Regions from separate parts of the Luteococcus japonicus genome, predicted to be linked through region 3. Evidence: riboswitches for the same ligand, from Rfam matches in the RefSeq annotation. Region 3 holds a riboswitch; each other region holds the start of a gene.
The links. A riboswitch is a leader RNA that binds a small molecule or an ion and turns the genes downstream of it on or off. The one in region 3 is predicted to bind cobalamin.
Positions count from the first base shown of each region.

Region 1: linked by a shared signal. The riboswitch ahead of EDD41_RS13145 (50S ribosomal protein L25/general stress protein Ctc) and the one ahead of cobBC (bifunctional hydrogenobyrinic acid a,c-diamide synthase/histidinol phosphate aminotransferase CobBC) in region 3 are both predicted to bind cobalamin.
Region 2: linked by a shared signal. The riboswitch ahead of mutA (methylmalonyl-CoA mutase small subunit) and the one ahead of cobBC (bifunctional hydrogenobyrinic acid a,c-diamide synthase/histidinol phosphate aminotransferase CobBC) in region 3 are both predicted to bind cobalamin.
Region 4: linked by a shared signal. The riboswitch ahead of EDD41_RS05095 (hypothetical protein) and the one ahead of cobBC (bifunctional hydrogenobyrinic acid a,c-diamide synthase/histidinol phosphate aminotransferase CobBC) in region 3 are both predicted to bind cobalamin.

Region 1 covers NZ_RKHG01000001.1:2,774,118-2,777,451, reverse strand. The annotation lists gene EDD41_RS16625 (P-loop NTPase family protein) at 1-71, shown strand, start outside; gene EDD41_RS13155 (hypothetical protein) at 176-493, shown strand; gene pth (aminoacyl-tRNA hydrolase) at 692-1,291, opposite strand; gene EDD41_RS13145 (50S ribosomal protein L25/general stress protein Ctc) at 1,288-1,917, opposite strand; cobalamin riboswitch at 2,209-2,383, opposite strand; gene EDD41_RS13140 (DNA repair helicase XPB) at 2,432-3,334, shown strand, end outside.
Region 2 covers NZ_RKHG01000001.1:2,799,332-2,802,665, forward strand. The annotation lists gene mutA (methylmalonyl-CoA mutase small subunit) at 1-1,656, opposite strand, end outside; cobalamin riboswitch at 1,802-2,062, opposite strand; gene EDD41_RS17895 (hypothetical protein) at 2,581-2,712, shown strand; rRNA gene EDD41_RS13270 (16S ribosomal RNA) at 2,749-3,334, shown strand, end outside.
Region 3 covers NZ_RKHG01000001.1:2,315,445-2,318,778, forward strand. The annotation lists gene cobBC (bifunctional hydrogenobyrinic acid a,c-diamide synthase/histidinol phosphate aminotransferase CobBC) at 1-1,941, opposite strand, end outside; cobalamin riboswitch at 1,997-2,129, opposite strand; gene EDD41_RS11045 (nitrite reductase) at 2,390-3,271, shown strand; gene EDD41_RS11050 (precorrin-8X methylmutase) at 3,268-3,334, shown strand, end outside.
Region 4 covers NZ_RKHG01000001.1:1,041,555-1,044,888, forward strand. The annotation lists gene truA (tRNA pseudouridine(38-40) synthase TruA) at 1-396, shown strand, start outside; gene EDD41_RS05090 (class I SAM-dependent methyltransferase) at 393-998, shown strand; adenosylcobalamin-variant (AdoCbl-variant) riboswitch at 1,002-1,080, shown strand; gene EDD41_RS05095 (hypothetical protein) at 1,167-1,781, shown strand; gene EDD41_RS05100 (hypothetical protein) at 1,926-2,432, opposite strand; partial or broken gene EDD41_RS05105 (ABC transporter ATP-binding protein) at 2,402-3,198, opposite strand.

The sequences.
Region 1 (3,334 bases), 460 kb from region 3:
GAGGGGCAGGCGCAAGGGAATGGTGGGACGCGTCATCTGGTGCCTGGTCATCGCTGCCCTGGTGGGACTGATCTTCTGGGCCACCCCCCACGGTGCGCACGATGGACGCTGAGAAGTTCGCCCTGCAGAGCGTCATGCAGGCCACCTTCTTCCTGATCCCCTGTTGGCAACCTTCATGGCCAAGGACTCTCCGGTCACGACGGGGCTACTGACGCGCGGCTGGACCAAGCTGGTGCCCGGCCGCAGCGGAACATGGCACCTGGCGCGCAACACGGTGCTGGGCAAGATGGACCGTCTCGAACGCACGGTGGCCCCCGTGATGGTCACGATGTCTCTGCTGTTCTCGATGATGTGTCTGGGCCAGTCCTTCCAGGCGACGCTGGAGGCCATGGAGGAGGGCGGGAGCTCGCCGGCAATGACCTGCCCGGCCTGCTGCTCCTGCTCGGTGCCCCTCTGGCGATCTCGGTGGCGGGTGGTCTGTCCGCCCTGCTGATGATGGCCCGGCAGCGGTCGCGGAACTGGCACTCGACGAGAGCCTGGGAGCGGCCCCTGCGCAGACCATGGTCTGGGTGGGCGTGGTGATCTGGGTCGCGACGACGGCCTGCACCGTGCTGCCCACGCTGGGCAGTCTGCGCACTCCCCCGCCGCGGGTCATTGCCCGCCTCGTCGCCGCCTGACCGACGGTCCGGGCTCAGGAGTTGTAACGGTTCTGAGCGGCCTCGAGGCCGTCCAGGACCAGCTTCTCCACGGCATCAGCGGCCCGGCCGACCTCGATCTCAAGATCAAGCTTGAGGCTGGAGGGGATGGGGGCCAGCACATAGTCGGCGGCCGCCTGCCGTCCCGGGGGACGCCCGATGCCGAAACGCACCCGGTGGAAGTCCCCGGTGGACAGGTGCTTGCGCAGGCTCTTCAGCCCGTTGTGACCGTTGTCGCCACCACCGATCTTGAGCCGGAGCTGGCCGAAGTCAAGATCAAGTTCGTCGTGGATGGCGATGACATTCGAGGGAGCCACCTTGTGGAATCCCGCGAGCTTGCCGACGGCCTGTCCGGACTCGTTCATGAAGGTGCGCGGCTTGACCAGCACGACCTTGTGGGCATCCAGCCCCGGAGCGCCCACCCCGGCGGAGCTGATCCGTGTCTCGACGACCTCGGCGCGCATCAGCCGAGGAGCCGACCAACTGGCCCGCGCACGGCGGGCCAGTTCGTCGACGACCATGAACCCGACATTGTGCCGGGTGTTGGAGTAGGTGGGGCCGGGATTTCCCAGCCCCACCACGAGCCAGCTGGTCACTCGCCCTCGGACTCGCCCTCAGCGGCGGCAACCTCGGCACCCGCGGTCTCGTCGCCCTCGGTGGCGCCCTCGTCGAGCTCTTCGGCGGCATTGATGCCGACGATCAGGGTCTCGGCGGCCTCACCGTGGAAGGTGGCGCCCTCGGGCAGGGTGATGTCGGCCACGCTGATCTGCGCACCGGCCTCCAGGCCCTCGATGGAGACCTCGATCTCGGTGGGGATGTTCATGGCGGAAACCTCGAGGGCCAGTGCGGTGAGGTCCTGGTTGACGGTGGTCTCGGAGGCGGCCTCGCCGGTCAGGACGATGGGCACCTCGACGGTGATCTTCTCGCCGCGCTTGACCAGCAGCAGGTCGACGTGCTCGATGAAGCCCTTGATCGGGTCGCGCTGGACCTGCTTGGGCAGGCACAGCTGCTCCTTCTCGCCAGCGATGTCCAGGCTCAGCAGCACGTTGGCGGTGCGCAGGGCCAGCAGGATGTCGTGGCCGGGCAGCGTCAGATGCTCGGGCTCCATGCCGTGGCCGTACAGCACGGCGGGCACCTTGTCAGCGCGACGGATGCGACGGGCAGCGCCCTTGCCGAACTCGGTGCGCTTCTCGGCGAAAATCTTCAGCTCATTGGTGGCCATTGCGGTCTTCCTCAACCTTCGTCTCTGGGACGTCCAGATCACGTAAACGCCCACGAGGGAGGAGACGAGCTCTCGCTCAGCACCACGTCGATCACGGCCCCGGAATACTCCGGTTCCCTCGCCAGGCAACAAGCCAAGGATAGGGCACCGGGCCCACTGCACACAAAGCAGCGGGCCCGGCCTGTGCCGTGACCTACTCCGAAACCTCGGTGATCAACTGCGCCGTGCTGGGTGGCGGGGGCCACCACCGTCGTGAACCATCCATCCTTGCCCAACAGCTCCTTCGGGTCCTTGCCGTACCTCGCGTTGGCAGGTTTTCGGACTCGGACTCCTCCGCTCGGGCGCCTTCCCCGCTCTCGCCAGTGGCACAGTGCCTTTGCGTCATCCTCACCGCTGCGCGTCAGTCCTGGATTCTCACCAGATTCCCCGCCCCCACAAGGGGTTTTCCAACATCATGGGAGTACCGGCCGGCAGGGTCTTCCCCGGTTTGGGAAGTGGGGGATACTGGCAGGCGATGAACAACCCCGGCCCCCTGATCGTCCAGTCCGACCGCACCCTGCTGCTGGAGGTGGACCACCCCGACGCGGATGCGTGCCGCGTCGAGATCGCCCCCTTCGCGGAGCTGGAGCGCGCCCCGGAGCATGTGCACACCTATCGGCTCACGCCCCTTGGCCTGTGGAATGCGCGCGCCGCCGGACACGACGCGGAGCAGGTCGTCGACGTCCTGATGCGTTTCTCCCGCTACCCCGTCGCGAGCTCCCTTCTGGTGGACATCACGGAGACGATGGGCCGCTACGGGCGGCTGCGACTGGAGAAGCACCCCACCCACGGCCTGGTGATGATCAGCACGGACAATGCTGTGCTGGTGGAGGTGCTGCGCTCGGCTAAGGTCAAGGGCCTGGTCGGGGCCCGGATCGACGACGAGAGCGTCATCGTGCACCCGTCGGAGCGCGGGAACCTGAAGCAGGTGCTGCTCAAGCTGGGCTGGCCGGCCGAGGACCTGGCCGGCTACGTCGACGGAGAGAAGCACGCCATCGACCTCGTCGAGGACGGGTGGGAACTGCGCCCCTACCAGCGGCAGGCGGCCGAGAGCTTCTGGAACGGCGGCTCCGGGGTGGTCGTGCTCCCCTGCGGTGCGGGCAAGACCATCGTCGGAGCCGATGCGATGGCCCTCGCGCAGGCCACCACCCTGATCTTGGTGACCAACACCGTCAGTGCGCGGCAGTGGCGCGACGAGCTGCTGCGCCGCACCACGCTGACCCCCGACGAAATCGGCGAGTACTCCGGCAGCCGCAAGGAGATCCGGCCGGTGACGATCGCCACCTATCAGGTGATCACGACCAAGCGTGGCGGGGTGCATCCCCACCTCGAGCTCTTCGACGCCCGCGACTGGGGCCTGGTGATCTACGACGAGGTG
Region 2 (3,334 bases), 480 kb from region 3:
GGCAGCCTTGAAGGCCGCGACGATCTCCTCGACGCTTCCGCCCTCCACCTCGGGGGTCGCGAGACCGGCGACGTGGAAGGCATTGGACGCGAAGCTCTCGCGGCCACCGAAGTCACGACGTGCGCCCAGGCAGGCCAGGAAGACCTTGGCCTCACCCGATGCCTTGACGGCATCGCGCAGGCCCTCGAAGACCTCGGAGTCACGGTGCCACTGAAGGCCCTTGTACTCGGGGGCTGCGGGGCGCGGCTTGGCGGTGGTCACGTCGGCTTCGCCGGCATTCGGGAACTCGGAGACGCCGGTGATCGGCTTCTTGCGGGTTGCCAGACGCTTGGCGCGCTCTGCGATGACGGGCTCCAGCTCGCGCACCGGCAGACCGTCGACGACGGCCTTGGCCATGCCACCGGCGGCGTCGATCTTGCCCAGCACGGCCCATGCGGCCTCGGCCAGCTTGCTGGTCAGGCTCTCGACATACCAGGAGCCACCGGCCGGGTCGTTGACGCGCACGATGTTCGACTCCTCGGCCAGGACCACCTGCGTGTTGCGGGCGATCCGTCGGCTGAAGTCGCCCGGGAGGCCCCAGACGGTGTCGAAGGGCAGCGTGGTGATTGCCTCGGCGCCACCGATACCGGCGGCGAAGGTGCTGATCGTTCCGCGCAGCATGTTGACGTAGGCGTCATCACGCGTGATCTCGCGCCACGAGGTGACCGCATGCTGGCGGGCACCGCGCTTGGTGGCGCTGACGCCGAAGGTCTCGCCGACCTTGTTCCAGGCGGTGCGTAGGGCGCGCAGCTTGGCGATGGTGGCGAACTGGTCGACGGTGGCGGTGACACGGAAGTCAATGGCATCGAAGGCTTGGTCGGCGGTGAGCCCCTGGGCCATCAGCGCACGCACGTACTCGACGCCCGTGGCCAGGGCGAAGCCCAGCTCATGCACGTCGCCCGCACCGGCGTTGTGCCAGATGGTGGCGTCGACCACGATCGCGCGGGAGTTGCGCATCCCGTCGAGGCGCTTGACCCACTGACCGAGCTTGCCCAGTTCGGGGGCGGTGCCGTTCAGGGCGGCGCAGCCGATCGGGTCAAGGCCGAGCACGACGCTCTTGTGGTTGGCCGGCTTGGGATCGGCCTCGACGACCTTCAGCAGCGCCTCTGCGGCTGCCTCCTGGTCGGTGCGGCTGGAGACCTCGACGGTGATCAGTTCCAGGAGGGCATCGGCCAGGACCTCGCCCAGCTGCTCGCCCTGCACGGCATCGGGATCGATGCGGAACCAGAGGCTGGTGGCACCACGCTCGAGGTCGGTCAGCACGGCCTGCTTGGTGAACGCTGCGTCGGGATCCTCGTGCAGTGCACGCACGTCCCAGGCGTCCGCTTCACCGTTGTGCACCGTGGTGCCACGGGTGAAGGGTGCGACGCCCGGCACGCCGAGTTCGGCGGGGGCATCCTCCAGCGTGTAGATCGGCGCAATCTCGATGCCGTCCACGGTGGTGGTGACCAGGCGGGAGACCGCCTGCTCCCCTGTGAGTTGCTTGTCTTCTGGGCGCCCGCGGTTGAGGACCTTGGCGGCAGCTGCACGCCACTGGTCCATCCCCGGCTTCGCGAAGTCGCTGGCGAGCTTCAGCTCAACAGCACCCTCGCGGGCGACCGGCTCGGTCGTTGTCATGGGACTCCTGCTCCGATGAGGTTGTCGTCGACGTTCGTCGTCGACCTGACGTAGTTGCTCCTCGACGCCATCCTGGTGTGGGCCGCATCCGGGAACACCCTGCAGGTCTGTTCCCGTCGCTCGACGCCACGCGCGAGTGCACCTGGCTGGTGCAACGCTGCTGGCAGGTCTTCGGACTCATGGGCACTTCGCCTCTCGGCGCCTTCCTCGACCACCGCTTCCCAGGCCCAGGCCCAGTGCTTCTCGTCCGGTGGGGCAGTAATGCTCCACGTGTGGCGTGCGATCCCTCGCATGCCGGACGGGTGATGTCGTTCCCATATACCGCTGCGGGACAGTTCCGGATTCACACCGGATTCCCTCTTGCGACGGCCCACTTCCGCGGGTCGAACCAGCGCTCACCAGCCTACCGGGCGCCTTCTCCGGGCGGGCAAGAGGGGTGCAACTTCCTGAGCTGTGGTCATACCGACGGGAGTGTGACAAATCTCCTAGTCACAGCCATGGAGTCCTGTCTCGAGGCGACCGGCTCGCGGTCCGCCCAACGGGATGGTCCGCTGGCGCGGGCCGACCGCGCCAGCTCGATTGGACGTACGGCCGCGCACTGTGTAATGTCCTCTCTCGCGCCTCGTTGGAGGAACCGGTGGTTCCCCCGCATGGCGCCGATCCAGAACCTCGGATCGGATTTGCAACAGAAGGTTCGATGAACTAATGTTGAACAAGTTGCCGCAAGGCAGCAAACAGTGAGGGAAGCCTCGAACAATGAGGTGTAGCTCACGGCTCGCAGGAAGTCGGATTTGAAAGTCCGAATGAAAGCGAGTAAGGTTGATCGAGTTGCCCCAAGCGGATGGTTGTTAGGCCTGAAGCGCGGATCGTGCCCGAATCTTGAGAACTCAACAGCGTGTCTAAAGTCAATGCCAAGTTTTACCCGTGGCCATTGCTTTCGGATCTCTTCTTTGTGGGGGGTTTGTGGTGGTGGTTATGGTTTCTTTGAGTATGATTATTGATTGGAATGCCAGTTTTGGTGTTTCTTTGTCAGTGGTTGGATTCATTGTTGATTGACGACGTTGCCATCCTTGTGGTGGTTGTCGATATTTTTCAACGGAGAGTTTGATCCTGGCTCAGGACGAACGCTGGCGGCGTGCTTAACACATGCAAGTCGAACGGTAAGGCCCTTCGGGGTACACGAGTGGCGAACGGGTGAGTAACACGTGAGTAACCTGCCCCAGTCTCTGGGATAACCGCCGGAAACGGCGGCTAATACTGGATATTCAGCGTCTGCCGCATGGTGGGTGTTGGAAAGCTCCGGCGGATTGGGATGGGCTCGCGGCCTATCAGCTTGTTGGTGAGGTAGTGGCTCACCAAGGCTTCGACGGGTAGCCGGCCTGAGAGGGCGACCGGCCACATTGGGACTGAGATACGGCCCAAACTCCTACGGGAGGCAGCAGTGGGGAATATTGCACAATGGGCGGAAGCCTGATGCAGCAACGCCGCGTGCGGGATGACGGCCTTCGGGTTGTAAACCGCTTTCAACGCAGACGAAGCGAAAGTGACGGTATGCGTAGAAGAAGCACCGGCCAACTACGTGCCAGCAGCCGCGGTGATACGTAGGGTGCGAGCGTTGTCCGGAATTATTGGGCGTAAAGAGCTTGTAGGCGGTTTGTTGCGTCAGAAGTGAAATCTC
Region 3 (3,334 bases):
GTGCAGGACGCCCGTCGGGTTGGTGGGATTGCCCACCACCACCAGGTCTGCCCGGCCGTCCACCTCGTCGGGGTGCAGCGTGAAGCCGTCCTGCGGCCGCAGGATGTGGCGACGCGGAAGATGCCCGGCCAGCCGTAGCGCCTGCTCCGGCTCGGTGAACTGCGGGTGCACCACGAGGCTGCACCGGGTGGGCAGCGCGCGGGCGATGAGGGTGAACGCCTCGGCGGCACCGCTGGTGGGCAGCACCATGGCGGGGTCGAGGCCGTGCAGGGCGGCCAGCGCCTCGCGGGCGGAGCGGGCGTCGGGATAGGCCGCCCAGTTCGGTGCCCGGGAGCAGAGTTCGGCGGCGAGCTGGGCGGGTGGCTGGTGCGAGCGCACGTTGACCGCCAGGTCCGTCAGTCCGGGAACCAGGTCCCGGTCCCCGTGGTGCGTGAGGTCCGGCTGCTCCGCAACGGTGGCCGAGCTTGTCGAGGCCTCGGTGGGCCCATCGACAGGCTCGGGGATCGGATGGGGTTGCTCGGGGATCGGATGGGGTGGTTCGGGGGTTGGGTGGGTTGCGTCTGGGACCCGGTGCTGCGCCGCGGCCTCGGCGAGGCGCTGGGCGGCCTGCGGGAATCCGGCCCAGTGCAGGTGCTGGTAGCTGGCGTGCAGGCTCGCCGAGCCGACGCCCTCGGCACGCCCGGCAACGTCCCAGGCCACCGAAAGGCCTTCCGCCAGCCCGTCGAGCGGCACGACGGTGCGGTGGAACTCGTGACTGCGCACCCGCTCGCCGACCCTTGTCAGCAGGGTGTCCGCGGCCGCGACGGGCTCCTTGTAGCCCAGCGTCAGCTTCGGGCTCATCGTCGCGGCCAGGGGCAGGGCGCCCGTCATCGGCTGGTCGTCGAGGGTCGAGCACAGGTAGAGCAGCCCGGCGCACTCGGCCACCGTCGGCAGGCCGTCGACAACCCGGCGGCGGATGTCCTCGCGCAGGGCCTCATTGGCGGACAGCTCACCGGCGAAGACCTCCGGGAAGCCCCCACCCAGGTACAGGCCCGCCGTCGCGGAGGGCAGCGAGGCGTCGGTCAGCGGGTCGAACTCCACCACCTCACATCCGGCGGCTCGCAACAGCTCGGCGGTCTCGGCATAGCGGAAGGTGAAGGCGCGGCCCGCCGCGACCGCCACCACCGGACGGCCCTCGACCCGAGTCACCAGTCGCGACGGGTCCCACGCGTCGGCCTCCAGTGGGGCGGCGGCCCGGGCTAGTTCCAGTACCCGGTCCAGGTCCACGTGCGCCGCCACCAGCTCCCCGGCAGCCTCGACCATGGCGCGGGCCTGGTCACGCTCGGCGGCGGGCACCAGCCCCAGGTGCCGCGACGGCGTCGTCAGGTCCGGGGACCGTGGCACCGCGCCCACCACGGGAATCCCCAGGTCCTCGATGGCCCGGGTGCACTCGTCGATGTTGCGCTGGCTGCCCGCCTTGTTGAGGACCACGCCGGCCACCTGCAGGTCATGGTCGAAGCTGGCCATGCCGTGGGCGACCGCCGCAACCGTCGTCGAGCTCTTCGCGGCATCCACCACCAGCAGCACGGGGGAGTGGGTCAGCTTGGCGATGTGCGCGCTGGAGCCGAAGGCCGCCCGCCCGACCGGCGGGACGCCCAGCCTGCCGTCGAACAGGCCCATCGCGCCCTCGATCACCGCAATGTCTGCCTGGCCAGGGGTCCTGGAGCCGTGCAGCAGGAGCGGTGCGATCAGTTCCGGGCCGCAAAGGTGCGCGTCCAGGTTGCGCCCGGGGTGACCCGTCGCGAGCCCGTGGTAGCCGGGATCGATGTAGTCGGGGCCCGTCTTGAAGGGGGCCACTCGCAGTCCGCGGTCACGCAGCGCCCGCATCAGGCCCACAGCCAGGGTGGTCTTGCCCGTGCTGGATGACGCCGCACCCAGCACCAGGCGGGGGACTGTCGTCATGGCGGCCTTTCGTGAGGCCAGCGGCGACGGTTGTCCGTCCGCCCCTCGGCCGGGAGCAGTTCGGGGCACGGGGGCAGGCGACCGGGCTCATCCCCCGAAGGGACATCACCGTTGCGGGACAGCGTCGGATTCACACCGACTTCGCTGGCACACGTGCGCTGGCGTCTGCCAGCGGTCCAACTCTAGACCCATCGGATACGGCGGTCGCCGGGGCCCCTGGTGCTGGTTCATGCCGGGATGCTCCCGGGACCTGTGACATGATGCTGCCCGGGGTCGCGCCGCCCCACCCACAATTCCACCTTGTCACCAGCACACTGCGAGGAAGCCGGACGAGCCGGCACGGTCGCGCCACTGTGACCTCGGTACCCATCAGGGGCCGGGGGAGTCAGGAACTCGGATGCGCTGGTTGTCCTTGATGAACGAGACGCGCAATCTCGTAGGAGACACGATGGCTTCCGCCCCTGTTGGCACAGCCGGACCCAGTGCGGTCCGCACCCGTCCCGATCGTTGCCCTGGCATCCTTCGCCCCTGGCCCGCCGACGATGGTCTGCTGGTGAGACTGCGTCTGGTGGCCGGCAATCTCACCGTAGACGCCCTCACTGCCCTGGTGCAGGTTGCCCAGAGCTTCGGCGACGGCCGCATCCACCTGACCAGCCGCGCCAACCTGCAGTTGCGGGGCCTGCCCGACGACGGCACCGGCCACCTCACCACCCCCGTCCACCGGGCGCTCACCGACACGGGGCTGCTGCCCGCTCCCACCCATGACCTGGTGCGCAATGTGATGGCCAGCCCCTTGACCGGGATCGACGGCGGCCGCACGGACCTGACCGCCCTGGCCCGTGACCTCGACCGGGGGATCCGCGCCAGCCAGAGCCTCGCCGGCCTGCCCGGCAAATTCCTCTTCGTGCTGGACGACGGCCGCGGCGACCTGATGGGGCACTGGTGTGACCTGGGGCTGGTGGCACTCGACGATCACAGCGTGCAGTTGCGCGTCGGTGACCACTACGCCGCGGTGGTGGAGCTGTCCCGGGCGGTGCCCGAGCTGCTGGCCCTCGCGGAGCGATTCGTCGCAGAGCGCGGTGACGGCCCCGAGGCCGCCTGGCATGTCAACGAGCTGACCAGCCCGCTGGCCGACGCCCAACCAGCAGACCCGCGCCTGCCACGGCCCGACGAGCCGCTGCCCTTCGTGGCGGCGGACGGCTGGGAACACCTGGCGGTGGGTGCCGATGGCATCGCCGGCGAGGAGCTCCTGGCGCGGCTGGCGGGGCAGGCCCGGGTACGGGTGACGCCTTGGTACGGCATCGTCGTCTGGGACGGAGGGCAGGCATGAACCAGCAGACCAGGCCGTCGCGCCACTACGACTACATCGATTCCGGAGCCGCGATCTACGTCG
Region 4 (3,334 bases), 1.3 Mb from region 3:
AATCACGCCGCACGGATGCTGCTGGGCCTGCACGATTTCGCGCCCTTCTGCAAGCCACGCGACGGCGCCACCACCATCCGTACCCTGACCGGCCTGCATGCCGAGCGCACCGCCGACGGCATCGTGGAGTTCACCGTCACGGCCGATGCCTTCTGTCACTCCATGGTCCGCTCGCTGATGGGGGCGATGACCACGGTCGGGACCGGCCGCAAGGACCAGGCCTGGCTGGCGGAGGTGATGGGATCCCCCAAACGCCACAACGGTGTGCTGGTCATGCCAGCCAAGGGCCTGTGCCTGGAGGAGGTCCGCTACCCCGCCGACGACCGGCTCGCCGAGCGTGCCAACCTCTCCCGTGCGGTCCGCACCCTGCCCGAGACATCCGAGGAAGCCCGATGAGCCACTACTTCACCACGCCCGACGGACCTGAGAAGCGGCGCGAGATCCGGGCCACCATCTGGGGTCACGAGCACACCTTCATCACCGCCAACGGTGTCTTCTCGGGCAGCCGGCTGGACCCGGCGACGAAGATCATGCTCGACGAGGTGCAGCCGCCGGCCGACGGTGGCCGACTGCTGGACCTGGGCTGCGGCTACGGCCCCATCACGGTCGCCCTGTCAGTGGCCTGCCCTACCAGCACCATCGACGCCGTCGACGTCAACGAGCGCGCCCTGGCCCTGACCGCGGACAATGCCCGGTGCATCGGCGCCGCAGACCGGGTCCGTGCCATCACCCCGGAGCAGGCGGAGCCCACCGTGCGCTACGACGAGATCTGGTCCAACCCGCCCATCCGGATCGGCAAGCCCGCGCTGCACGAACTGCTGCTCACCTGGCTTCCTCGTCTGGCCGACGGCGGCCGTGCCGTGATGGTGGTCGGCAAGAACCTGGGAGCCGACTCCCTGGCCCGCTGGCTGACGGAGCAGGGCTACCGATGCGAACGACTGACCTCCAGCAAGGGTTTCCGGGTGCTGGAGGTTCGCCCCGGCGCGCCGGTGCAGTAGTCTGCCGCTGTCGTACCCAGGGAAAGCCGGTGCAAGTCCGGCACTGACCCGCAACCGTCACAGTCGGAGCTCCTGGTGCGGCGGACTCATCACCACCCGTCGTGGTCCGCGGGACGAGTCGTGGGCATCGAACCCGCGGCCGTGCGCGGCCCGCTCGAAAGGACTTCCGTGCCCACCACCTCCGCCAAGCTGCTTGCCTCCGCTGCCGCTGCCCTGGCCTTCTCGCTGGCCCCCGGCGCAGCCCTCGCCGCCGATGCCGCCCCCGCCCGGGTGATGCCCGCCGACGCCGTCTCCGACTGCTCCAGCCAGGGCAAGGTCTGGCTGGTCGTGCAGGACTCCAAGGGCAAGGCGCTGGTGGACAAGTGCGTCGAGACCGCCGCCACCGGCTCCGAGCTGCTGACCAAGGCCGACGTGAAGACCACGCTGGACCCGAAGACCAAGATGATCTGCACCATGGAGGGCGAGCCGGCTGCCTGCCCGACCAAGTTCGACGGCAACTACTGGCACTACTACACCGCCGCCAAGCCCGGCACCTGGGCCTTCAGCCAGAAGGGCGCCGACCAGGCCAAGCCCGTCGCCGGTGGCGCCGAGGGCTGGTGCTACGGCAAGGAGTGCACCCCGGCCAAGCCCGGCACCACCCCGGCCGCCACTGCCACCCCCTCGGCCGCCCCTGCCGCGGACGAGAAGAAGAGCAACAAGGGCACCATCACCACCGTCCTGGTCGCGGCGATCGTCGGCGGTCTGGTGGCCGCCTTCTACGTGGCCAAGCGCAAGAAGTCCTGAGCCACACCAGCCGCCTGGGCAGTTGCCCTGGTGACGTGTCGCCCTGCCGTCCTTGCAAGCACGGCAGGGCGACAGCTCGGCAGGCACTCCAACCGTGCCGATCACCCCTTGCTGTAGGTGACCTTCTTGAGCACCTCGGGCCAGCTACGGTCCAGCACCTGGCCTCCCCAGATCACTGAACCGGCCAGCAGCGCCATCCCGTACAGCGGCGCCACGCAGAGCAACAGCCAGCCCAGCCAGGGCCGCCCGCCCGCTGATCCCGGCCGAGATGTGCATCCACAGCGGCGTCCCGTCGTAGCTGATCTCCTGGGCCACCGCCAGCGATCCCATCAACAGCATGGAGAAGATCGGTGGGAACAGGATGCCGCGCCCGCTGGCCATGGAGTTCTCCGCAGAGCCGCCAATCAGGCTCGGGGCCAGCAGCAGCGTGCCGAGCGGCCAGCCCAGCGTGAGCACCGCACAGCCGACGGTGGTGGAGCCGCCGTGCAACTGCTGCGCGGCGCCGCGCAGCCTGAGCAGGGCCACGGACAGCCAGACCAAGGCGCCCAGCGCGTAGAGACCCGCCATCACCAGGCCGATGATCGTGGTCGCCTGGCCCTGCAACGAGCGCTTGAGCAGCGTCAGTTTGAGTCGGACGAGTGTCCCAACCATGCCAGCCCCTCCCCCGCATCGATCGTGCCGCCACCCACCAGCTCGATGAAGCGGTCCTGCAGTCGTCGCCCCTGGGTCACCTCGGAGGTCGGGCTGATCGCCAACACCCGCCCGGCGGCGACCACCGCGACGGCGTCGCACAGACTCTCCACCAGCTCCATCACATGGCTGGAAAGCACGACGGTGCCGCCACCGGCAACGAAGTCATGGAGGATCTTCCGGATGGCCTGCCCCGAGACCGGATCGACTGCCTCGTAGGGTTCGTCCAGTACCAGCAGCCGCGGGTTGTGCACCAGCGCGCAGCCAGACCGATCTTCTTGGTCATGCCCGCCGAATAGTCGCACACCAGCGTGTTGGCGTCAGCTGTGAGTCCGAGAGCATGCAGCAGGGCCTCAGCTCGCGGCTCGATCTGGTCGGGAGCGACGCCGCGCATGCCAGCGGCGAAACGCAACAGTTCCAGCCCGCTGGGCCAGTCGAAGAGTCGCAGCCCGTCGGGTAGCACGCCCATCATCGCCTTGGCCGCGACGGGGTCGCTCCAGACGTCATGGCCCCAGAACTCAACCTGTCCGGCATCGGGCCGCAGCAACCCGGTGGCCATGCCCAGGCTGGTGGTCTTGCCGGCACCGTTGGGTCCCACCAACCCGAACAGGCAGCCGGACGGCACGACAAGACTGAGATTGTCCAGGGCCGCCTTCGGCCCGAACCGCTTGAGCAGATTGCGGATCACCAGGGCGGGGGCGCCGTCGTCGCCTCGTGCTTGACTCATTTGCCCACTACATCGCGCCACCGGCCCAGAACCACTGCCCACAAGGACAATTGGCCGTGGATAGCGCTGGCGGCGAACAAGGATGGCCTCGGCGGGAACAAAGTGCCTAGGATCGGTGTTGTCCCAAGGAAAGCCC